Regions from separate parts of the Pseudarthrobacter sp. CC4 genome, predicted to be linked through region 1. Evidence: riboswitches for the same ligand, from Rfam matches in the RefSeq annotation. Region 1 holds a riboswitch; each other region holds the start of a gene.
The links. A riboswitch is a leader RNA that binds a small molecule or an ion and turns the genes downstream of it on or off. The one in region 1 is predicted to bind thiamine pyrophosphate.

Region 1 (7,692 bases):
CACCGGCCATCATGGTGGGCTCCCAGTCGAAGACAACGCCGTCATCCTCGCCAATAACAACTGTGTCGCCGGGCTTGGCGCCCTGCTTGAACAGCTCCGTCTCCACGCCGAGCTTTGCCAGGCGGTCAGCGAGGTAGCCGATGGCTTCCTCGTTGGTGAAGTCCGTCTGCTTGACCCAGCGCACCGGCTTTTCGCCCAGCACGCGGAACAGCGGCTCAAGGCCCTTCTCTTCCCGGCGGATCCGGAAGCCTGCTTCATTGACCGCGCGGGGCTTGATGACAACGGGCTGCACCTTGGGCGGCGCAGCAGCCACCGCGTCCCGGGCCGCCTGGACGATTTCGGCCATGGCAAAGCCCAGCTGGCGGAGGCCCTCGTGGCTAGTTGCCGAGATTTCAAAGACCCGGTAGCCGCGGGATTCCAGTTCGGGGCGGACGAACTCGGCCATGTCCTTGCCGTCCGGCAGGTCCACCTTGTTCAGTGCCACCAGGCGGGGGCGGTGGTTCAGCGGAACCACTTCACCGTCCTGGCCCGCGTAGCTCATGTCCACGGCGTACTTTTCGAGTTCGGCCTCGATAACGGCCAGGTCCGAGAGGGGGTCCCGGTCAGCCTCCAGCGTTCCGCAGTCCAGGACATGGACCAGCGCCGCACACCGCTCCACATGGCGGAGGAAGTGGTGTCCGAGGCCCTTGCCCTCACTGGCGCCTTCAATCAGCCCCGGCACGTCTGCAATGGTGAAGCGGACATCCCCGGCCTGCACTACGCCCAGGTTGGGAATCAGGGTGGTGAACGGGTAGTCGGCGATCTTGGGCCGCGCCGCGGACATGGCGGCGATAAGGCTGGACTTGCCGGCGGACGGGAAACCCACCAGGGCAATATCCGCAATTGACTTCAGTTCCAGCACAATGTCGCTGGACTCGCCTTCGATGCCGAGGAGGGCAAAGCCGGGAGCGCGGCGCTTTTGCGAAGAGAGCGCGGCGTTGCCCAGGCCGCCGATGCCGCCCGCCGCAGCCACGTACTCGGTGCCTTCGCCCACGAGGTCGGCGAGGACGGTGCCGTCCTTGGACTTGACCACCGTGCCGTCCGGAACGGGCAGGATGAGCGTCTCGCCGTTCTTTCCGCCGCGCCAGTCCCCCATGCCCGGGCCGCCGTTGGTGGCGTGGCGGTGGGGCGCGTGGTGGTAGTCAAGGAGCGTGGTGGTCTGGTGGTCCACGCGAAGGATCACGTCGCCGCCGTTGCCGCCGTTGCCGCCGTCGGGACCACCCAGCGGCTTGAACTTCTCACGGTGGACGGAGACGCACCCGTGGCCGCCGGTACCGCCGGATACGTGCAGTACTACCCGGTCTACAAAGCTGGCCACGTGGATCTCCTCAGTGCTGTTTCCTGGACACCCAAGGGCGCCAAGACGATTGTAATGCGGTTAAAAGAACAGTGGAGCGGACCACATGGCCCGCTCCACCGCTTCAGAACTGGTTGTTACTCTGCAGCTGCAGCAGCAACGATGTTGACGACGCGACGACCGCGGCGGGTGCCGAATTCAACGGCGCCCGGGGTCAGGGCGAACAGGGTGTCGTCGCCGCCGCGGCCAACGCCGGCGCCCGGGTGGAAGTGGGTGCCGCGCTGGCGGACGATGATCTCGCCTGCGGAAACTACCTGGCCGCCGAAGCGCTTGACGCCGAGGTACTGTGCGTTGGAGTCACGACCGTTGCGAGTGGAGCTCGCACCCTTTTTATGTGCCATCTGAAATGCCTGCCTCTAAATTCTGGGGAATCTGCTGAAAAACCTGAACAGTAACGGAAGGTTACTTGATACCAGTGATCTTGACCTTGGTCAGTTCCTGGCGGTGACCCTGGCGCTTCTTGTAACCGGTCTTGTTCTTGAACTTCTGGATCACAATCTTAGGACCACGGAGGTCCTGGAGGATCTCAGCCGTAACAGTTACCTTGGCCAGGTCAGCAGCGGCGGAGGTGACCTTGTCACCATCAACCAGGAGCAGTGCGGGCAGCTGAATGGTGCTGCCAGCTCCACCGGCGACGCGGTTCAGGGTAACGAAGTCTCCAACGGAAACCTTCTCTTGGCGGCCGCCTGCGCGGACAATCGCGTACACCACTTGGGAACTCACTTCTCTCGACGTTTATTACAAATTTGCGTGCGGAACCCGGTTCCATAATTGGTTGGGCTCTCGCTGTGCCTCAACGCCGTGGGGTCATAACCCAAGTGTTGGCGTAAGCACCGAAGATCTAGAATACGCTAGTTTTGGCTTCGGCCGCAAATGAGGCTGGTTCCGGCGGGTTGTCTGTGATAGGTACCACAACACATTTCCTTGGCCGGGGGGTGCCCCACCATAGTACCGGCGCGGCGGCCGTCCGGACGTCAGGAATGAAGGCGCGGCGCGTCGAAAAATTCAACTTCCAGGCGGCAGGACTGCCTGAATGCCGTGGCCATGGCGTCCTTCTCATGCGCCGGAGCGGTGCGCCCCGCACTGTCCACAATGGCAACCGCCCTGCGGGTGGCCGCGGCGAAGTCCTCATCCGCGTATGTGCGCAGCCACTCCGCGTAGGGATGGCCCGCCGGCTCCCCGGCAGCCACGAACTGTGCGTGGAGCGTTTTGCCCACCTCCGCGTACAGCCAGAAGCAGGGCAGGACGGCTGCCGCCAGCACGGCATAACTGCCCGACGCCGATGCCGCCACCAGGTGGTCCACGTAGGACTTGGTCACGGGTCCCAGCTGCGGCTCAACGGTCCGGGTACTGAGCCAGGAGCGGTGCAGTTCAGACTCGACCTCCAGGCATTGCGCGGCGGAACGTGCCCAGAAGAGTTGCTCTGCCTCGGTGGGGGCCAGGGCACTTGTCCGCGCGAGCACCCGTGAATAACCGTTGAGGTAGATGGCGTCCTGGGCCAGGTAGTAGCCAAACTGTTTCTCGGCCAGGTCCCCGGAGGCCAGGTCCCGGATAAACGCCAGGGAATAGATGGCTTCCAGGTGCTCCTCCGCTTCAGCCCACAGCCGCGCCGCGAAGCTGCCTTCAGCAGGCTCCGGCTGAAGGTGGTGGAAGTGGTGGACTGGTCCGTTGCCCGTACCCACCTGCAGCGACTCCGAGGCCTCCAGCGCGCCGGACAGCCAGGGCTTGACCTCCCGGAGGGCTGCCTCCCAGTCCCCCAGCCGCACCTGGACTGTGGCCATGGCTGATGACAGTGAACAACCGGTGCCGTGGCTGTTCAGCGTTGCCACCCGCCTGCCCGGGACCACCACCACGTCCTGGCCAAGCGTGCCTGCAGTGTTGACAAGGGCGTCGGGGCATTCGTCCCCGGCCAGGTGTCCGCCCTTCACAAGCACCGTCGCCCCGGTGGCGGAAGAGAGCTCGCGGCCCTGTTCCAGGGCGCCTTCCCAGCTCTCCTGCACGTTCCCGCCCACCAGCATGGCAAGTTCAGCCAGGTTGGGCGTGATGAGGTGCGCCAGCGGCAGCAGCTCACGAAGTGCGGCTTCGGCGGATTCCTGCAGGAGCCGGTCACCGCTGGTGGCCACCATGACAGGGTCCAAAACCACGACGCCGGGACGGACTTTTTCGAGCCACGCCCGGACAGCTTCGATCACCGCGACATCACCCAGCATCCCGATTTTCACGGCGTCGATGCTGATGTCCTCACTGAGCGCGTCAAGTTGCCGGGTGAGGAAGGCAGCAGGGGGTACGTGGACGCCGCGTACGCCGCGGGTGTTCTGTGCGGTGAGGGCAGTGATGGCGGCCATTCCGTAGCCGCCGTGGGCCGCGATGCTTTTCAGGTCCGCCTGGACGCCGGCTCCGCCGGACGGATCCGAGCCCGCGATCGAGAGGACCCGGGGCACGTGCCGCCGCTGGCCGGACTGTGCTGCAGGGGCAGGGGCGCCCTGAGGGGTGGCAGCGGGCAATTCGAGAGTTGAAGACAAGAGACATCCCTTCGCCGGTGCTAGCCGGACAGGTTCAACGGGTGTGGATCTCAGCCGGCTCTGTGCGCGGCACCCCGTGTCGGTTCACCAGCCTAGCTTTTTTGCGGTACGCAGGGCGAAGGTGACGCAGTGCGACTGGTGCGGCCTTAAATGCCGGATGCCCGGCCGTCCACACGTGGTGGGCGGCCGGGCATCCAGCGTGTCGCGTGCGGTGGCCTAGAGTTCCGAAGCGGGAACCCCGACACCCAGGATGATGGGCTCCGCGGCAGGCTTGGCGTTGCCTGGCGCAGGGGCACCTGCCTGGTCAGCTTCCGGCGCCTTTGCAGAGTGTGAATGCCCTGCCGCCGCGGCGGGGACATTCTCGTGCTGCTCGACGGAGGTCTCGTTGGCCGCACCCTGGGCGCGGCTGGCGCTGCGGTTGCGGCGCGCCCGGCGCGGGCGGGACTGTTCCAGGGTGTGGTCGGAATAGTCCTTTTCGCGCAGCGCATGGGCAGCCTGCAGCGGCTCAGGCCGGACCTGCGGCGACTCCGCCTGCGGTGCCTGGACGTGCTGCGGTGCTCGGACCTGCTCCGGTTCCCGCTGCTCCTTTACCGGCGCCCGCCGTTCGGGCTGACCGGCTGCGGCTTCCGCGGCAGGGGCAGGCTCACCGAGGTGGGCGAAGGCTTCGGCGAGCCGGTCCAGCGTCAGGGCCGGCTTCGGCTGCTGCTCCTCCGCGTGCTCCACGAACGGCAGGGCAACCTTCTCCCCGCCAAAGGTGAGGACGGCGGCAGGCCGGGAGGCGTCGCCGTCGTGCTTCTCAGGTTCCGCCGGCTGGACCTGCGGAGCCTGCCGGGCCGCGGCTACCTCATCGTCGTGCAGGTGGGCGGCGTGTGCTGCCGCAGCAATATTGGCAAGGGCAAGCCTGGTGGCTTCGGCCTTCGCGTGCCGCTCGGCGTCCGTGGGGTCGGGGTGGACCGTGTGCACGTGGAGGGCGGCTGCAGGAGCAGCGTCCACCTGCTGGCCGCCGCGGCCACGGCGGCGCTTCCGGTCAGGACGGACGCCGGGCTGGCTGCTGTCCCCGCGCTGGGCCTCAGCGCGGTGGCTTTCATTCCGGACGTCCGGGCGGGCGTCCGAGCGCTGAACGTGGTGTTCGGCCGCCACGATATTGGCCCGGCGGTGCTCCACGGGGTCATCGTGGGTCACCACACCGCGGCCGGCGCAGGCCTCGCACTGCTCGCCAAACACTTCAAGCAGCCCGGTGCCCATCCGCTTGCGGGTCATCTGCACCAGGCCAAGGGACGTGACTTCGGCAACCTGGTGCTTGGTGCGGTCGCGTCCCAGGCACTCCACCATCCGACGGAGGACGAGGTCGCGGTTCGATTCCAGGACCATGTCGATGAAGTCGATGACGATAATGCCGCCGATATCGCGCAGGCGGAGCTGGCGTACCACTTCCTCCGCAGCTTCCAGGTTGTTCTTGGTGACCGTCTCTTCAAGGTTGCCGCCGCTGCCGGTGAATTTGCCGGTGTTGACATCCACAACAGTCATGGCCTCGGTGCGGTCGATCACCAGCGAGCCGCCGGAGGGCAGGAAGACCTTCCGCTCCAGTGCCTTGTGGATCTGTTCGTCGATCCGCCATGCGCTGAAGATGTCCTGGTCCTTGGTCCACTTCTCGAGGCGCCCCACCAGATCGGGAGCAACGTAGGTGACGTAGGCCTCAATGGTGTCCCAGGCTTCCTCGCCGGAGACGATCAGCTTGGAGAAGTCCTCGTTGAAGACGTCGCGGACCACCTTGATGGTCAGGTCCGGTTCGCCGTACAGCAGTTCCGGAGCAAGGATCTTGGTGGAATTCGACTGGCTTTCGATGCCTTCCCACTGGGCCCGCAGCCGGTTGATGTCGTGGGTCAGCTCTTCCTCGGAGGCGCCTTCCGCAGCGGTCCGGACAATAACGCCGGCCTGCTCGGGGAGGCGGTCCTTGAGGATCCGCTTGAGGCGGTTGCGTTCGACGTCGGGCAGCTTGCGGGAGATGCCGGTCATGGAACCGCCGGGAACGAAGACCAGGTAGCGGCCCGGCAGTGAGATCTGGCTGGTCAGGCGCGCGCCCTTATGGCCCACGGGGTCCTTGGTGACCTGCACCAGGACGGTGTCGCCGGACTTGAGCGCGTTTTCAATGCGGCGCTGCTTGCCCTCGAGGTTCACGGCCTCCCAGTTGACTTCGCCAGCGTACAGGACGGCGTTGCGGCCGCGTCCGATGTCCACGAAGGCTGCTTCCATGGACGGCAGCACGTTCTGGACCTTGCCCAGGTAGACGTTGCCGATCAGGGAATCCTGCTGGGTCTTGGAGACAAAGTGCTCGGCCAGGACGCCGTCTTCAAGGACGGCAATCTGGATTCTGTCATCGCGCTGGCGCACGATCATCTGGCGGTCCACGGACTCCCGGCGGGCCAGGAACTCGGCTTCGGTGATGACGGTGCGGCGGCGGCCCGTGTCGCGCGATTCGCGGCGGCGCTGCTTCTTGGCCTCCAGGCGGGTGGAGCCCTTGACGCTGGTGACCCGGTTGCTGACCGCGGGTTCTCCCACGGGGCGCGGGGCGCGGACGCGGGTCACCGTGTTGGGTGGATCGTCGTCTCCCCCGCCCGTCAGTTCAAGGTCCTGGTCGCCACGGCGGCGGCGGCGCCGACGGCGGGACGTCACGCCTTCGTCGGCCTGCCCGGCGGCTTCCTCGTCGGCGTCATCGGCAGCATCGGTCTCGGCATCGGAGCCTTCGGCGTCTTCGCCGTCACGCTCGCCAGTCCTGCTGCGGCCGCGGCGGCCGCGGCCACGGCGCCTCCTGCGGTTACCGGCATCGTCCGAGTCGTCCTCGGTGTCCTCTTCTTCAGCTTCTTCCGTGGCGGCCGGCGCGGGCCGGACAACAGCGCTGAGATCCGGGGCCTGGAACAGGACGGAAGTGGCGGAACCTGGCTCCAAAAAGAGGGAGCCGAAAGGGCTTGCCGGGGCGGTGGAAGCGGCAGGGGCGGCTACGGGTTCCGCGGCAGCATCGCCCTGGGCCGCTGCCTCGGCGGCGGGCGGGCCCTGCACGCGAGTGCCGTTGTCCTGCCCGGCTGCGGAAGGCAGGACCGCAGGTTCCGGTGCGGCCGCTTCGGCTTCAGCTGCGGCGACTGCCGGGTCAGCGACGGCTGCTGCTTCCGCGGCAGGTGCGGCTTCGGCGGGTGCGGCTTCGGCGGGCGCACTCTCTGCCTGCGCAGCCGCAGCCTCCACCGCAGGGGCGGAGGTCTTGCGGGTGGCAACCCGCCGGCGTCGGACGGGTTTTGCGTCCTCCGCGGCGGCTTCAGAAGGCGCGCCGGCCGCGTCGCCGGCAGCGGCAGGGGCGGCTGCCTCCTCGGCGAAGGCCGGAAGCGGCTCAGCCGGGTCAACCTTCTTCCTGGAGCGGCTCCGGCGGACGGGTGCCTTCGCCTCAGCGGCGTCGGTAACCGGCACTGTGTTTACTGCGTTCGCGCCGGATTCGGCGGCGCTGGCCCCTGCCTGCACGGAATCTGCGACCGCGGTGCCTGCCGCAACGTCTGTTTCGGCGATCAGGGCGTCACTGGCCTTGGGAGCGGCTTTCCGCCTGGTCCTCGTGGCCTTCTTCGGCTCGGCCTCGGCACCCGTGGCCGCGGCTTCATCATTAACGGCTGAAACTTGTTCATTATCCATATGTGGCAACACTCCTGCCCCTGACGTACCGCCACATCCGGCACCCATTGGGGCACATATTGTCAAAACCCGCAGGCGTTGACAGAAGTCAAGTGGATACCC
Region 2 (7,692 bases), on a different contig from region 1:
GGCGCAGCGCGCTGTCACTGCAGGTTCGGCGATCTGGATGATCCCGGAGCCGCCGTTGCCGTTCTTGCCGTTGCCGTTTTTGCCCTTGCCGTTGCCGTTCCGGCTCATGCCGCCGTTCCCGTTCTCCTTCTGGGGCTTCGACCCTGAAATCACGATCGCGTCGAACTCCTGTCCGATGTGGTTGATCAACAGTGCCGCCTCCACCGTGTCCAGCGCCATTCGCTCCATCCGGGACGCCAGCTGGTCCGAGCCCGCCATGATCTCGGGAAGCGACGGCAGGGCGTCCCGCACCCACGCGGGCACCTCGCCGCCATTGCTCAAGGCCTCGCAGGTGACCAGCACGAAGCGGTCCACCAGGCGGCGAAGCGGGGCGGTGGTATGGGCGTACGCGGCGCCGATGGCGGACTGAACGGCGTCATCCGGGACGGTGCCGTCAAAGGCCGTATAGGCGGCCCCACGGAAGAGCATCCCTGCGGAGTGGAGGATTGCGAGCTGGCGGGGATGGGTGGGGTCCAGGCTGCGGAGGTATTCGCCGTAACTGACTTCGCCGTCCCAAGGCTTTCCGAGGGCCTCTGTCTGCAGCCGGAAATGGTTCAGGGAACGCTCGTCCGGGGCCGGCATGGTGCGCAGGATGCCCACTTTCCCGGCCAGCATGAGCTGTGCGGCTGCCATGCCGGTCATCAGCGATATCTGTGCGTTCCAGTCCTCCACGGGCAGCTGCGGGGCGGCGGCAATCCGGTAGCCGCCGTCGGGAAGCTGGACAATCTCCTGGTCCGGCATGTTCAGGCTGGCACCCTCCCGGGCGCGCTCCAGCTCCACGCGCTTGAGCCCCACCTCTTTAAGGAGGCGCAGCACAGGGGAAGGGCTGCCGGCGTCCAGTTCCGCCTGGGCGCTTTTGTAGCTGAGCTTGGTGCGGCTGCGCATCCGGGCACGCCGCACGGCCACGGCCGTGACCTCCGCGTCAACGTCAAGACGGAAGTCCCACACGAACGCGGAACAGTCCTGTCCCGGCAGGAGGCTTCCCGCCCCCTCGCTGATGACTTCGGGATGCAGCGGTATGCGGCCGTCCGGCGTGTAAAAAGTCTGTCCCCGACGCCGCGTCTCAGCGTCCAGCGGGCCGCCGGGAGTAACAAACGCCGGCACGTCGGCGATGGCATAGAGAACGTGGTAGCCGTTGCCGTCCCGCTCGATGAACAGCGCCTGGTCCAGGTCGGTGGACGATGCCGGATCGATGGTAATGAATTCAACGAAAGTCAGGTCATGGGACGGCAGCTGCAATGCGGAAACCGCGGCCTCGGCGTCCTTCACGGCATCATCAGGGTAGGCGCCCGGCAGCTCAAGCTCACTCCGGAGCGCGCCCAGCGCCGCTTCGAGTGCGTTGGTGTGCTCGTGGACATTGGGGGCCAGCCGATGGTGTGACACGAAAATCAGCGTAGCCCGAATTTCGTCAATAGTGCACGGAAGCGGCCCGGAGAGGCACGGCAGTTCCGGCGCGGGATTATGGGCGGGCGGCGTCCAGGGCGCTGAGGAGCGAAGCGGCGGCCGCGGCGGGATTGTCAGCCTCGGTAATGGCCCGCACCACCACGATCCGGCGTGCGCCGGCTTCCACCACCTCTTCGACGTTGGAGTGGTCGATGCCGCCAATTGCGAACCAGGGGACACCGCCGTCGGGCGTGTCCTCCTGCCCGTCCGCCCCGGCAACAGCCGTGGCGGCGTACCTCACCAGGTCAAGCCCGACGGCGGCCCGTCCGGGCTTGGTGGGTGTTGCCCACAGCGGCCCCACGCAGAAGTAGTCCAGCGCCGAGGGGCCCGCGGCGGCAGCCAGGGCGGCGTCCACCTGCTCCGGGCTGTGGCTGGACAGGCCGATGGCCGCGTTGCCGTTCAACAGCGTCCGGGCCGCCTTGAGGGGCAGGTCCTTTTGGCCGATATGGAACACCGGGGCTCCGGACAGCACGGCGATGTCCGCCCTGTCATTCACCGCCCACAGCCGGCCGTGCCGCACCGCCGATTCCTTGAGTACGGCCAGGAGCTCCAGCTCCTCGGCGGCTTCGATGGACTTGTCCCGCAGCTGGATGATGTCCACCCCGCCCGCGAAGGCGGCATCGACGAACTGCCCGAAATCGCCCCGCTCCCGGCGCGCGTCCGTGCAGAGGTAGAGGCGTGCGGCCTGCACGCCGGAACTGCCTTCGGCGTTGAGAAAGGCGTCGGTAGCCGGGACGGGGGATGCAGCGGCAGGAGGGTGGGACACATTCATGGGTGCCAGCCTAGTTCCTCTACACTGGGCCTCGTACTGCGGGAGCCGCGGCAGCTGTCATAAAGCGCCGGGCTGAGAGGGCGTCAGAGCCGACCGCTTGACCTGATCCGGCTAATACCGGCGTAGGGAAGGAGACACTTATGCCCAATGCGCTCGACGCCCCGTACCGGCCCGCGCCCGGCTCCGCACTCAAGGCCGACGTTGCGGTCATCGGCGGGGGAGTCATCGGCCACGGCATCGCCTGGGAGGCGAGGCGGTCCGGATATTCAGCGGTGGTAATCGATGACGCCCCCGGCTCCGGTGCCAGCTGGGCCGCGGCGGGGATGCTTGCCCCGGTGAGCGAACTGCATTACCAGGAGGAGGACCTCCTGGAGCTCATGCTGGAGGCCTCCGGGCGCTGGCCGGGTTTCGCCGCTGGCCTTGCCGCGGCTGCCGGTTCGGATCCCGGGTATCTTACGACGCCGACCCTCGCCGTGGGTGCCGACGCTGCGGACCGGCAGGCGCTGCTGGACCTGCGCGAGGTGCAGCAGGCCAATGGACTGACGGTTGAGCCCCTCACCATCCGTGAAGCCCGGCGCCGGGAGCCGCTGTTGAGCCCGGCCATTGCCTCGGCGCTGAATACACCGGCGGACCACCAGGTGAACCCCAGGCTGCTGGTCGCCTGCTTCCGCCGTGCCCTGGCCCGGCACGCCGGCGGAACCGGCGGAAGCTTCGTGGCCGGAGCCGCCGAGGGCTACGCCGTGCCGGACCGGGCAGCGGGCCTGCTCTGGCGGGACGGAGCCGTCGCCGGTGTCACGCTGGAGGGCGGAGGAACGGTGGCGGCCAGGGAGACCGTAGTGGCCAACGGACTGCACGCTGCGGCCCTGACCGGGCTGCCGGAAAAGCTGCACCTGCCGTTGCGGCCGGTCCACGGTGACATCCTTCGCCTCGCCGTCCCCGCCCACCTCCAGCCGCTGCTGACCTCCACCGTCCGCGGACTGGTCCGCGGGATCCCTGTGTACATCGTCCCCCGGCAGGACGGCACCGTGGTGATCGGGGCAACGCAGCGTGAGGACGCACTGGGGAAGGACAGCGGAACCAGCGCGGGGGCAGTGTCGGCAGGGGGCGTCTACCAGTTGCTGCGCGACGCCCAGGTCCTGGTGCCTGCGGTGGCGGAACTTGAGCTGCTGGAATGCACGGCCCGGGCCCGTCCCGGCACACCTGACAACGCCCCGCTGCTCGGGCGGGTCCCCCTGGAGGACGGCCCGTCAGGGCAAAGCCGCGTGGAGGGGCTCATCATTGCCACCGGTTTCTTCCGCCACGGCGTCCTCCTCACCCCGGCAGCGGCCGCGATATGCCGGGACCTGCTCGAAGGCAGAGAGGACCCCCGCTGGGCCCCCTTCAATCCCGGCCGCTTTTCCGGCGTCGCCGTTCGGCCTGCTGCAGCGGCCACCCTACCCAACCCCAAGGAGACAGCATGAACATCACCCTGAACGGAACCGGACATACAGTCGCCGACGGCGCGTCCATCACCGCGCTCGTCACCGAGGTCACCGGCCGCGCACTGGCCGCTGACGGCCACGCAACCGACGGTCGGAAATTGGGCGTCGCCGTTGCGCGCAACGCCCAGGTGGTGCCCCGGAGCCAATGGTTCGCTACCGCACTCTCCGAGGGTGACGACGTCGAACTTGTCACGGCAGTACAGGGAGGCTGAACACCATGACGGAAACCCGCAGCACCCTCGACGGCACCCGGCCGGACCTTCATGACCCCCTGGTGATCGACGGCGTCACGCTCGCGTCCCGGCTCATCATGGGCACGGGCGGCGCGCCCAGCCTTGACGGCCTCGGCGCCGCGCTCCTGGCCTCCGGCACCTCCCTCACCACCGTGGCCATGCGCCGCTATTCACCCCAGGAGGCAGGCTCGCTTTTCCAGCTCCTCCTGGACCACGGCATCAAGGTCCTGCCCAACACGGCGGGGTGCTTCACTGCCCGGGACGCCGTCCTCACCGCGGAGCTCGCCAGGGAGGCCCTGGAAACCGACTGGGTGAAGCTGGAAGTCATCGCCGACGAACACACCCTCCTGCCGGATGCCGTGGAACTCGTGGACGCCACCGAACAGCTGGTCAACCGGGGATTCAAGGTTTTTGCGTACACCAATGACGACCCCGTCCTTGCGCTTCGGCTCGAGAACCTGGGAGCTACCGCGGTCATGCCGCTCGGCTCGCCCATTGGCACCGGCCTGGGCATCCTCAACCCGCACAACATCGAGCTCATCGTGTCCCGGGCCTCGGTTCCGGTGGTGCTGGATGCGGGAATCGGCACGGCGTCCGACGCCGCCCTCGCGATGGAACTCGGATGTGATGCCGTGCTCCTGGCCACGGCGGTGACCCGGGCACAGGACCCGGCCATGATGGGCGCCGCCTTCAAGCACGCCGTCATCGCAGGTAGGCTGGCGAAAGCGGCAGGTCGCATACCTCGCCGTGAACACGCGCTGGCGTCGTCGGCGATGGAAGGCCGGGCCGAGTTCCTGTAGGGCCCGCTTTCCGCCGGCCGGCGCCTTGATTCAAGGAGCAGCAGTGGCCGGCAAAGACGCCCTTCCCCCGGAACGAATCGACGAAGCCTTGGCTGGACTGCCTGATTGGCGGGCCGACAATGGCGGATTGGTCACTGTCTTCAAGATGCCGACGGCGGTTGCCGCACTTGAGCTGATTGCCGCCGTCGGACGTCTTGCCGAGGAACAAAACCACCATCCCGACCTCGACTGGCGTTACAACCGCGTCTTTATCCGCTACACGTCCCACGACGCCGGGGGACAGGTGACTGACCGGGACATCGCGGCAGCTGCGGGAGCAAGTGAAGCTGCGGCAGCGTCGGGGGCCGTGGCCGAGCCGGCGAAGTACGTGCCGGGGCGTTAGTAGCCTCGCCACCAGCCACTGGTCCCTAAGCAGCAGTGGCCGCCACCCCTGGCGGGATGGCGGCCACTGCTGCCGGTTGCCTTGCGCCGGCCCTATGCCCGGAGGATCGCCGTAAGCCTTTCGGCGTCCCGGCGCGCACGCGTGCGGCCAAGATACACGGCTGCTCCTGTTGCGGCGCCGGCGCCCAGCACGATGGGCAGGACCCACGGGATCCAGGTCAGCCCTGGCAGGTAGCCGAAACCGGCCGCCATAAGGACAATCCAGGTCAACGCCGCCATTGCTACGGCGACCCCCGCGGGCAGGCCTGCGCCATACTTGGCGTGCCGCTTGTCGTTTGCCCAGATGATGAAGCCTGCCGCGGCGGCAGCCAGTACAACGATGGTCAGCGAAAGCATGGATCTCCTTGGGCTTCGGACGCGGTTTTTCGGCCGGGCGCTAGAACTGGCCGAAACCTACGCGCCGTGCCTCTTCTGCGCCGATTTCCACGTAGCCGAGCGCATTTCCGGGAACAATGATCACGCGTCCCTTTTCATCCTTCAGGCGAAGTTCGCTGCCCGCGGTGATGGCTTCCCCCACGACCTTGGCCACAGAAGCCGCGTCCTCGGTTGATTCGAGCACAATTTCGCGGGCAACATTCTGAACGCCGATCTTAATTTCCACAGGGGCCTCCCAGCCAGTCAAAGTTCGTTGGTGATGTCTTATTTTTAGTCTAGGACTCTTTGGGGAAGCGCGAGATTCCGCGCCAAGCTAAACGGTAGATGAGGTCGCTGGCCACATTGATGTCCAGGTTGCCGTCCGTTTCAAGCCAGTACCTGGCACTGACCTGCGCCATCCCGGCCAGTCCCCGGCCCAGCAACTGCGCTTCGAGATGGGGGAGCTTGGTGTCCTCGGCGATGACGCGGGCGATGGCATCGGCAAATGTCCTGTTGAACGTCTCCAGCCGCGAGCTGACGTCGGGATCGTTGATCAGGTCGGACTCAAACACCAGCCGGTGGGCCTGGTCATCGCTGGCGATGAACTGGAAGTAGGCGCGCATGACGGCCTGAACGCGTTCGTCGTTATCGGTGGTGGAGTTCAGCGCACCCAGCATCAGTTCGGTGAGGGAGGCCAGATGGCTTTCAAGCAATGCGAGGTACAGCTCGCGTTTTGAGGGAAAATGCTGGTAAAGGACGGGTTTGCTGACGTGCGCCGTCTCGGCAATCTCGTCCATGGCCGCGCCGTGGTACCCGTTGGCCACGAAGACTTCCTGGGCTGCGTTGAGGAGCTGCGCGCGCCGCTCGTCACGCGGAAGCCTGGCCGACCGCTGACCCGCGGGACGCGGGGGAGTTTGCGGTTCGGCGGCTGACGGGCGGTCAGCCCGTGCTTCATGGACCACAGTTGTCCTACTTTCCGTTGCAGTTACTTCCACTTTACTGCGGGGTAATATGACCCGGCAGTATCCGGGGGATACATTGAAGTATGGCTTCGACATTCACCGCAAATGTTTCACCCGTGTCCTTGGATCCGCTGGTGGAACCGGGCCCGGACCTTACCCCTGCCGAGGTGGAGCGCTATTCCCGGCACCTCATCATCCCCGAGATCGGCTCGGTGGGTCAGCGGCGGCTCAAGAATGCGAAAGTGCTCGTTATCGGTGCCGGCGGGCTCGGCTCCCCGGCACTCCTGTATCTTGCGGCCGCCGGCGTCGGAACGCTGGGAATCATCGACGACGACGACGTTGACCTTAGCAACCTGCAGCGCCAGGTCATCCATGGCGTGGCGGATGTTGGCCGCCCCAAAATCGAGTCCGCCCGGGACGCCATCGCGGCCCTCAACCCGCTGGTGGACGTGCGGCTGCACAATGTCCGGCTGGACGCGTCCAACGCGCTGGAGCTGTTCGCCGGCTACGACCTGGTCCTCGACGGCGCGGACAACTTCGCCACCCGCTACCTGGTCAACGACGCCGCCGCCATCCTGGGCAAACCCTACGTCTGGGGTTCCATCTTCCGGTTCGACGGCCAGGTGAGTGTCTTCTGGGAGAAGTTCGGGCCCACCTACCGGGATCTCTACCCTGAGGCGCCGCCGGCAGGCTCGGTGCCCTCGTGCGGCGAGGGCGGCGTGTTCGGCATGCTGTGCGCAGCCGTGGGATCGCTTATGGTGACGGAGGCAGTCAAGCTGATTACCGGCGTCGGACGTTCCCTGTTGGGCCGTGTGGCACTGTTTGACGCCTTGGGCGGAAGCTGGCGCGAGATCCGTGTTTCAAAGGACCCCGCGGCCGCGCCCATCACGGAGCTGACCGACTACGAGGCCTTCTGTGGCGTCACGCCGGCGGCCCCCTCCGACACGGAGCACACCGTCACGGCCACCCAGCTGGCCACCATGCTCGCCGCGCGCAAGGCGGGGCTGAAGGACTTTGAGCTGGTGGACGTCCGCGAATCGGGGGAGTTCGACATCGTCCGGATCGACGGCGCGAAGCTCATCCCGCAGGGCCGGATCCTTGCAGGCGAGGCGTGGAATGAGCTCCCGCAGGACAGGGATATTGTGTTCCACTGCAAGGCCGGGTCGC
Region 3 (7,692 bases), on a different contig from region 1:
GCCGCCAGGGCCGCCTGCGACTCCGCCGAGCCAAATTCGTCCCGGATGTCCTGGCTGATCCTCATGGAGCAGAACTTGGGACCGCACATGGAACAGAAGTGCGCGGTCTTGGCAGGTTCTGCGGGCAGGGTCTCATCATGGAAGGCTTCCGCCGTGACCGGGTCCAGGGACAGCGCGAACTGGTCGCGCCAGCGGAATTCGAAGCGTGCCTTGGACAGCGCATCATCGCGCTCGTGCGCCCCCGGGTGGCCCTTGGCAAGGTCTGCCGCGTGTGCGGCGATCTTGTAGGTGATCACCCCGGTCTTGACGTCGTCCTTGTTGGGCAGCCCCAGGTGTTCCTTCGGGGTGACATAGCAGAGCATGGCAGTGCCGTAGCGTGCGATCTCCGTGGCACCGATGGCCGAGGTGATGTGGTCGTAGCCCGGTGCAACGTCGGTAACCAGGGGCCCGAGTGTGTAGAACGGCGCACCCTTGCACAGCTCCTGCTGGCGCTCTACGTTCTCGCGGACCAGGTGGAACGGGATGTGCCCCGGACCTTCCACCATCACCTGCACGTCGAATTCCCAGGCGCGCGCCGTCAGCTCAGCCAGTGTGTCCAGTTCGGCGAACTGGGCAGCGTCGTTGGCATCCGCCGTCGCCCCTGGCCGCAGCCCGTCACCCAGGGAGAAGGCGACGTCGTACTTCGCGAAGATTTCGCACAGCTCATCGAAGTGCGTGTAGAGGAAGTTCTCCTGGTGGTGGGCCAGGCACCAGCCTGCCATGATCGAACCGCCGCGGGACACGATGCCTGTCACCCGGTTGGCTGTCAGGGGCACGTAACGCAGCAGGACGCCGGCGTGGATGGTCATGTAGTCCACACCCTGCTCGCACTGTTCAATGACGGTGTCGCGGAAGATCTCCCAGGTAAGGGCATTGGCTTCCCCGTTGACCTTCTCGAGGGCCTGGTAGATGGGGACGGTGCCGATGGGGACGGGGGAGTTGCGGAGGATCCATTCGCGGGTGGTGTGGATGTCATCGCCGGTGGAAAGGTCCATGACGGTGTCGGCGCCCCACTGCGTTGCCCACTGCAGTTTGTCCACCTCCTCCGCGATGGAACTGGTAACGGCCGAGTTGCCGATGTTGGCGTTGATTTTCACCAGGAAGGCCTTGCCGATAATCATCGGCTCGGACTCGGGGTGGTTGATGTTGCTGGGGATGATGGCGCGGCCCGCGGCCAGCTCGCTGCGGACCAGTTCAACATCGCAGTTCTCGCGCAGCGCCACAAAGCGCATCTCCGGGGTGATCACGCCCTGCCGCGCATAGTGCATCTGCGTCACGGTCCTGCCGTCGACGGCGCGGCGGGGCACGGGGCGCGCTCCCTTCCACTCGGCGCTGGCGGCGCCGCGGCGGACAGCCGAGCGGCCGTCGTCGAGCAGGTTCCGTTCCCTGCCGCTGTACGCCTCGGTGTCTCCGCGTGCTTCGATCCAGTCCGTCCGGAAGGCTGGGAGGCCGACGACGGGGTCGCTGCCAGGTCCTGCCGTCCGGTAGGTCCGGAACGGCCTGTTCGGCGTCCCGTTCGGGGAAGGTTCCAGCGCAATCTCCGTCACCGGGACCCTGATCCCCGTGCCGGCATCCTCAAGGTAGGCCAGTGAATGGGATTTCAGGGACTGGGTCACCGTTGGCTGGTTGCCGGCTGCTCCCATCGCCGGACGGTCTTGGGCAGGGTTCAGCTGTGCATTTTGTGTACTCAAGGAATACTCACTTCCTTCGCCGGCATTACCCGGACAGGTTCAACGGTCGCAGGCTGCGTCAGCCCGATCTCAGCCCCTGCAGGGGCACCCGTGTGGTCAAGATGTAAGCTACCACACGCCCCCGGAAGGGCGGCGTCACATTTGCGGGTGCTAGCCTGACCGGGCATCGAAAGGAAGCCCGATGGCAGACATCATTCACTTTCGCGGACCCGTCCTGACCGCCCCGGACCGGGTACGCCATGGACTCTGGTCGGTGGACGGCAAGCTCACGTTCAGCCGGCCAACTGCCCCTCCGGCGCGGGAGCTCGACGGCTGGGTGCTGCCGGGATTCGCTGACGCCCACTGCCACATCGGACTGGGCCCCGCCGGCCCGGTCGAACCCGCCCTTGCACGGGAACAGGCGCTGGCTGACCTCAACGCCGGAACCCTGCTGGTCCGCGACGCCGGCTCACCTGCCGATACCCGCTGGATGCAGGGCGGCCGGGACTTTCCGGTGCTGATCCGGGCAGGACGGCATGTGGCCCGCACGCGCCGCTACCTGCGCGGCTTTGCGGCGGAGGTCGAACCCGACGGGCTCGTGGAGGCCGTGCGGAAGCAAGCACGCGACGGCGACGGCTGGGTCAAACTGGTGGGCGACTGGATCGACCGGAGCGCCGGCGACCTCGCGCCCTCCTTTCCTGCCGCCGTCGTCCGTGACGCTGTCCAGGCTGCCCATGATGAAGGTGCCCGGGTCACGGCGCATTGCTTCGCCGAGGACACCCTGGACCAGATGCTGGACGCCGGCATTGACTGCATTGAGCACGCCACGGGGCTGCTGCCCCGCCACCTGCCCCGGTTCGTGGAGCAGGGCGTGCCGATCGTGCCCACCCTCATCAACATCGCTACCTTTCCTGACATAGCGGAGCAGGCAGACGCCAAGTTTCCGCGCTACGCCGCCCACATGCGCGCCCTGTGGGAACGCAGGCTGGAACGGGTGGCGGAGGCCCATTCCGCCGGCGTACGCATCTTTGCCGGGACGGACGCAGGCAGCGTGGTCCGCCACGGGAGGATCGCAGATGAGATCCTCGCCCTGCACGGGGCCGGCCTGCCCATGCCTGCGGCCCTGGATGCCGCCTGCTGGGCAGCCCGCACGTGGCTGGGAGCGGACAACCTGGAGGAAGGCGCGCGGGCCGACGTCGTGGTGTGCCGCGAAGACCCGCGGACCACCCCGGAAACGATCAGGGCGCTGGAACACGTGGTGCTGGGCGGCCGCATCATCCGCTGAGTTATTTGAGGCCGCCACTTGGAATAAATTGAAGCTTCAAGTAATTTTAATATGTGACAGGCCGCCGACGGGACGGCCTCCAATACAAGGAGCCTTCAAATGACCGACGCAGCCGCCCGCCAGGACCTCCTTCCTGCCGACCTCGCCATGGGCACCGTGATGCTCAAGGTGGGCGACATGAAGGTCATGACCGATTACTACCAGCGGGCCCTCGGCCTGGAGGTCGTCGCGGAGCAGGACGGCGGGCTCTACCTCGGCCGGCTGCAGAAACCGCTGGTGCACCTGGCTCCCGCTCCGGGCCTGACGCTTCCGGGCCGGGGAGAGGCCGGCCTCTTCCACACCGCGCTGCTGTTCGAGAACCAGGCAGACCTGGCCGCGACCATCGCCACGGCCGCGCAGTTTGAACCCCGTTCCTTCACCGGCAGCGCAGACCACCTTGTCAGCGAGGCCTTCTACTTCACCGACCCCGAAGGCAACGGGATCGAACTCTACTGGGACCGGCCGCGCAGCAGTTGGTCCTGGAACGGCACTGACGTGGTGATGGACAGCCTGGCCCTTCCGCCGCAGCGCTATTTGGAGCAGCACCTCACTGAGGAGTCCCTGGAACGCCAGCGGGGAACCGTTGCGGGCGTGGGCCATGTGCACCTCCAGGTGGGCGACGTCCAGACCGCCCGCGACTTCTACGTGGGGACCCTCGGCTTCGAAAAGACCGCAGGCTGGCACGGCCAGGCCCTGTTCGTCTCGGCGGGCCGCTACCACCACCACATGGCAATGAACGTATGGAACAGCCGCGGCGCGGGGCCGCGCAAGGACACCCTCGGCCTGGGTGAGGTCCTCATCGAAGTGCCGTCGGGGGACGACGTCGGCGCCCTCGCCGACCGCCTCAAGGTTGCCGGTGTTGCCGCCCACCACACCGGAGCCGAACTCCGGTTCGAGGATCCGTGGCGCAACAGGATCCGGGTGGCAGTCCGCTGACCGGCGCACTCCCGGACAGGGGCTGCGTGCCGCCGCAGGGGTTGTCCGCCGGCTGGTACCGCCGGGAAGGCCCGGCGGTACCTGTACTAGGCTGAAACCGAACTGCCGGGCAGCGCGCGCTGCATCCCGGCGGGCCGCACCGTCAACGGAATGAGGGCACTTCCCATGGGCTTCACCGAAATCTTTGTTGCCACCCACGACGCCGCACTGAAGCGCGGCGGCATCCTGGACAAGGGCGGCAGCGCCCCTGCCGGCGACGCGGTCCGGATCCCGGGAATCAGCGACTTTGAAGTGGAACAGCTGGGCGACCTGGCCGGAACCGCCGTCCATGCCGGCGGGGCAGACTATGAGCTGACCATGGTGGACGTGGCGAGCGATTCGCTCCTTGCGGTTCCGCCCGCGATGGTGCGTGCCCTGGCCGACCTGCTCTCCTATGAAACCGAAGGGGAGGGCGACGTCCTCGACGACGTCGCTGAGCAGTGGGCGGCGCAGGATGACATGCCCTTCGATGCCGCCCAGGCGCGCACCTACGTGCGGCAGCTCGCTGAAATGGCCAGCGGAATCGCCGACTCGGAGCGCACCGGCCTCTACGTCTGGTCCGCCTGAGCCGTTCCTGCCCCGTCTGTCCGGGCGCGGCGGGGCCGCGCCAGGACGTGTCAAGTCGAAATCCGAACGCTGATCTGGCACAATAAACAGGTACTCGATCTGCGTGGCCCCTCTCTCCGCGTCAGGATCCTGTCCTTCGAGCCCGCAAGTATGGCCCGCCCCACGGGTGCAGAAAGCCGGGTTCACCCCCTTTTCTGAAACAGGAGTGACCACAACAGTGGCCGTAAAGATTCGCCTTAAGCGCTTTGGCAAGATGCGCGCACCGTACTACCGCATCGTCGTCGCGGACTCACGCACCAAGCGTGACGGCCGTGCCATCGAAGAAATCGGCAAGTACCACCCCACCGAAGAGCCCTCATTCATCGAGGTCAACTCCGAGCGTGCGCAGTACTGGCTGTCCGTCGGCGCCCAGCCGTCCGAGCAGGTCGCCGCGATCCTCAAGATCACCGGTGACTGGCAGAAGTTCAAGGGCCTGCCGGGCCAGGAAGGCACCCTGAAGACCAAGTCTGAGAAGGCTGCCTTCGTTGCCCCGGAAAAGGGTTCCGTGATCATCCCGGAAGCCATCACCAAGAAGGCATCCAAGTCTGATGCAGCCGAAGCACCCGCCGAGGCCGAAGCAGAGACCACCGAGGCTGAGTAGATTGCTGGCAGAAGCGCTGGAACACCTGGTCCGCGGAATCGTTGATTCCCCGGATGACGTCAAGGTCAGCTCCAAGAACAACCGCCGCGGGGACACCCTCGAAGTGCGTGTTCACCAGGACGACCTCGGACGGGTGATTGGCCGCCAGGGCCGCACGGCGCGTGCACTGCGCACCGTGGTGGCAGCCCTGGCCGGCGGGGAGCCGGTGCGGGTCGACGTCGTCGACACCGACCGCCGCCGCTGAGCGCTCGGCAATATCAGTTTTAGCTCCGGCCCCTCCACCAACGCGGTGGAGGGGCCGGAGTGCTTTCACCAGAACACCGTGGATTAACCACAACCCGAACAGAGGAACACATGCAGCTTCAGGTGGCACGAATCGGCAAACCCCATGGCATCCGCGGGGAAGTAACGGTCCAGGTCCTGACCGATGCCCCTGGGGACCGGTTTGTCCCGGGCGCCGAGTTCACGGTTGAACCGGCGGCCGTGGGCCCGCTCACCGTGAACAGTGCCCGCTGGAACAAGGACATCCTGCTGCTGGGCTTCGACGGGATCGAAACCCGCAATGAAGCGGAAACCCTCCGCGGTGCCAAACTCTTCATCGAAACCGAGGAGCTGGAGGAGGACGACGACGAGGGCTGGTACGAGCACGAGCTCGTCGGCCTGGAGGCCCGGGTGGGCTCAACCGTTGTGGGCAAGGTTGCCGCCCTCAACACCGGTACCGCGCAGGACCTGCTGATGGTCACCACTCCGGAAGGCGTCGAGATCCTGGTTCCGTTCGTCGAACAGATTGTTCCGGAAGTCAATATCGAGGAGGGCTACATCCTCCTGACGCCGCCGGAGGGTCTTTTCGAGCTGAACGCGGAGCCCGAAGCAGCCTCTTCGGAGCCGGAAGGCAAAGCGTAGATGCGGATCGACGTCGTCAGCATCTTCCCGGAGTACCTGGCACCGCTGGAACTGTCGCTGATCGGCAAAGCCAGGCAGGACGGGATCCTGGACCTGCGTGTCCACGATCTCCGCTCCTTCACCACGGACCGGCACCGGACGGTGGATGACACCCCCTACGGCGGTGGCGCCGGCATGGTCATGAAGCCCGAACCGTGGGCGCAGGCCCTGGCCTCGATTGCCGAAGACCGCCCGGAAGGGGCGGCCCGGCCGGTATTGATCGTTCCCTCGCCCGCCGGGGAGCGCTTCACCCAGGCGCTGGCCTACGAACTGGCGGAACAGGAGCACCTGGCGTTCGCGTGCGGACGCTACGAGGGCATTGACGAACGCGTCATCGAGTGGTCCAGGGAGCATTTCGACGTCCGTCCCGTCAGCCTGGGGGACTACGTCCTGAACGGCGGCGAGGTGGCAGTCCTGGCCATGGTGGAGGCCATCGGCCGCCTCCTGCCGGGCGTGGTGGGCAATCCCGAGTCCCTTGTGGAGGAATCCCACTCCGACGGGCTCCTGGAGTATCCCGTCTATACGAAACCGTCCGTGTGGCGTGACCGCGAAGTGCCGGCCGTCCTGTTGAGCGGCAACCACGGCAAGATCGCGCAGTGGCGCCGGCACGAACAGTTCCGCCGGACGGCGGAGCGCCGGCCGGACCTCCTTGAAACGTTCGACGCCGGAAAGCTGCCGCGCGCGGACCGCGCCGAACTGCAGGAGCTGGGGTACGACGTCGTCGACGGGCGCCTGCGCCGCCGCCCCGGTGCTGAAGGCGCCCAGGCGGACTCATCCAGGTCCTAGGGCGGGCGGCGGGGCAGCCATTTTTCGGCGGCGGCCCCGGGGATTGGCTGTAGCCTCCGCAATGTGGCAAAATTAGTCCTTGTGTCTGCTGGGTCCGCACCTGCCACAGGGGGAGCGCAACCAACAGCCAAGACAACCGGCCCCGTCAACCAGTGAAGCGGCCGGACCACTTAACTTTCGGCAGCAATCTCCGGGTACGCCACCAGCGTCCGGGCTTGCCTGCCGTGACCCAAAGTGAATGACCTGTGGCGTTCACCAGGAGTGCACATTATGCATATTCTCGATTCCGTCGATGCAGCCTCGCTGCGTACCGATGTTCCCGCGTTCCGCGCCGGTGACACCCTCAAGGTTCACGTGAACATCATCGAAGGCAAGAACACCCGTGTCCAGGTATTCCAGGGCTTCGTCCTGGGCCGCCAGGGCGAAGGCGTCCGCGAAACCTTCACCGTCCGCAAGGTGTCCTTCGGTGTCGGCGTGGAGCGTACCTTCCCGGTTCACTCCCCGATCATCGAAAAGATCGAGGTCGTTACCAAGGGTGACGTCCGCCGCGCGAAGCTTTACTACATGCGTGCACTGCGCGGTAAGGCTGCGAAGATCAAGGAAAAGCGCGACTTCAGCACCGCCAAGTAAGTCCCTTCGGACCTACAGAGGCTGGGCCGCAGCCGTATCCGGCCAGCGCCGGAGCCATCCAGCACCAGCGCCCAGGATACGGACCATGGACCAGACAAAACGCCAGCCCCGAAAAACGG

Region 2: linked by a shared signal. The riboswitch ahead of thiO (glycine oxidase ThiO) and the one ahead of thiD (bifunctional hydroxymethylpyrimidine kinase/phosphomethylpyrimidine kinase) in region 1 are both predicted to bind thiamine pyrophosphate.
Region 3: linked by a shared signal. The riboswitch ahead of thiC (phosphomethylpyrimidine synthase ThiC) and the one ahead of thiD (bifunctional hydroxymethylpyrimidine kinase/phosphomethylpyrimidine kinase) in region 1 are both predicted to bind thiamine pyrophosphate.

The regions. Positions count from the first base shown of each region.
Region 1 covers NZ_JARCCZ010000020.1:62,480-70,171, reverse strand. The annotation lists gene obgE (GTPase ObgE) at 1-1,357, opposite strand, end outside; gene rpmA (50S ribosomal protein L27) at 1,474-1,737, opposite strand; gene rplU (50S ribosomal protein L21) at 1,799-2,107, opposite strand; gene thiD (bifunctional hydroxymethylpyrimidine kinase/phosphomethylpyrimidine kinase) at 2,371-3,918, opposite strand; TPP riboswitch at 3,908-4,005, opposite strand; gene PV768_RS14690 (Rne/Rng family ribonuclease) at 4,135-7,590, opposite strand.
Region 2 covers NZ_JARCCZ010000003.1:3,092-10,783, forward strand. The annotation lists gene PV768_RS02835 (RNB domain-containing ribonuclease) at 1-1,422, opposite strand, end outside; gene thiE (thiamine phosphate synthase) at 1,499-2,254, opposite strand; TPP riboswitch at 2,283-2,400, shown strand; gene thiO (glycine oxidase ThiO) at 2,395-3,714, shown strand; gene thiS (sulfur carrier protein ThiS) at 3,711-3,947, shown strand; gene PV768_RS02855 (thiazole synthase) at 3,953-4,768, shown strand; gene PV768_RS02860 (4a-hydroxytetrahydrobiopterin dehydratase) at 4,812-5,150, shown strand; gene PV768_RS02865 (hypothetical protein) at 5,243-5,545, opposite strand; gene PV768_RS02870 (DUF3107 domain-containing protein) at 5,586-5,810, opposite strand; gene PV768_RS02875 (TetR/AcrR family transcriptional regulator) at 5,860-6,525, opposite strand; gene moeB (molybdopterin-synthase adenylyltransferase MoeB) at 6,609-7,692, shown strand, end outside.
Region 3 covers NZ_JARCCZ010000003.1:323,483-331,174, forward strand. The annotation lists gene thiC (phosphomethylpyrimidine synthase ThiC) at 1-1,730, opposite strand, end outside; TPP riboswitch at 1,725-1,832, opposite strand; gene PV768_RS04260 (amidohydrolase family protein) at 1,912-2,994, shown strand; gene PV768_RS04265 (VOC family protein) at 3,094-3,969, shown strand; gene PV768_RS04270 (hypothetical protein) at 4,135-4,575, shown strand; gene rpsP (30S ribosomal protein S16) at 4,793-5,215, shown strand; gene PV768_RS04280 (RNA-binding protein) at 5,217-5,459, shown strand; gene rimM (ribosome maturation factor RimM) at 5,570-6,118, shown strand; gene trmD (tRNA (guanosine(37)-N1)-methyltransferase TrmD) at 6,119-6,943, shown strand; gene rplS (50S ribosomal protein L19) at 7,214-7,573, shown strand; gene lepB (signal peptidase I) at 7,659-7,692, shown strand, end outside.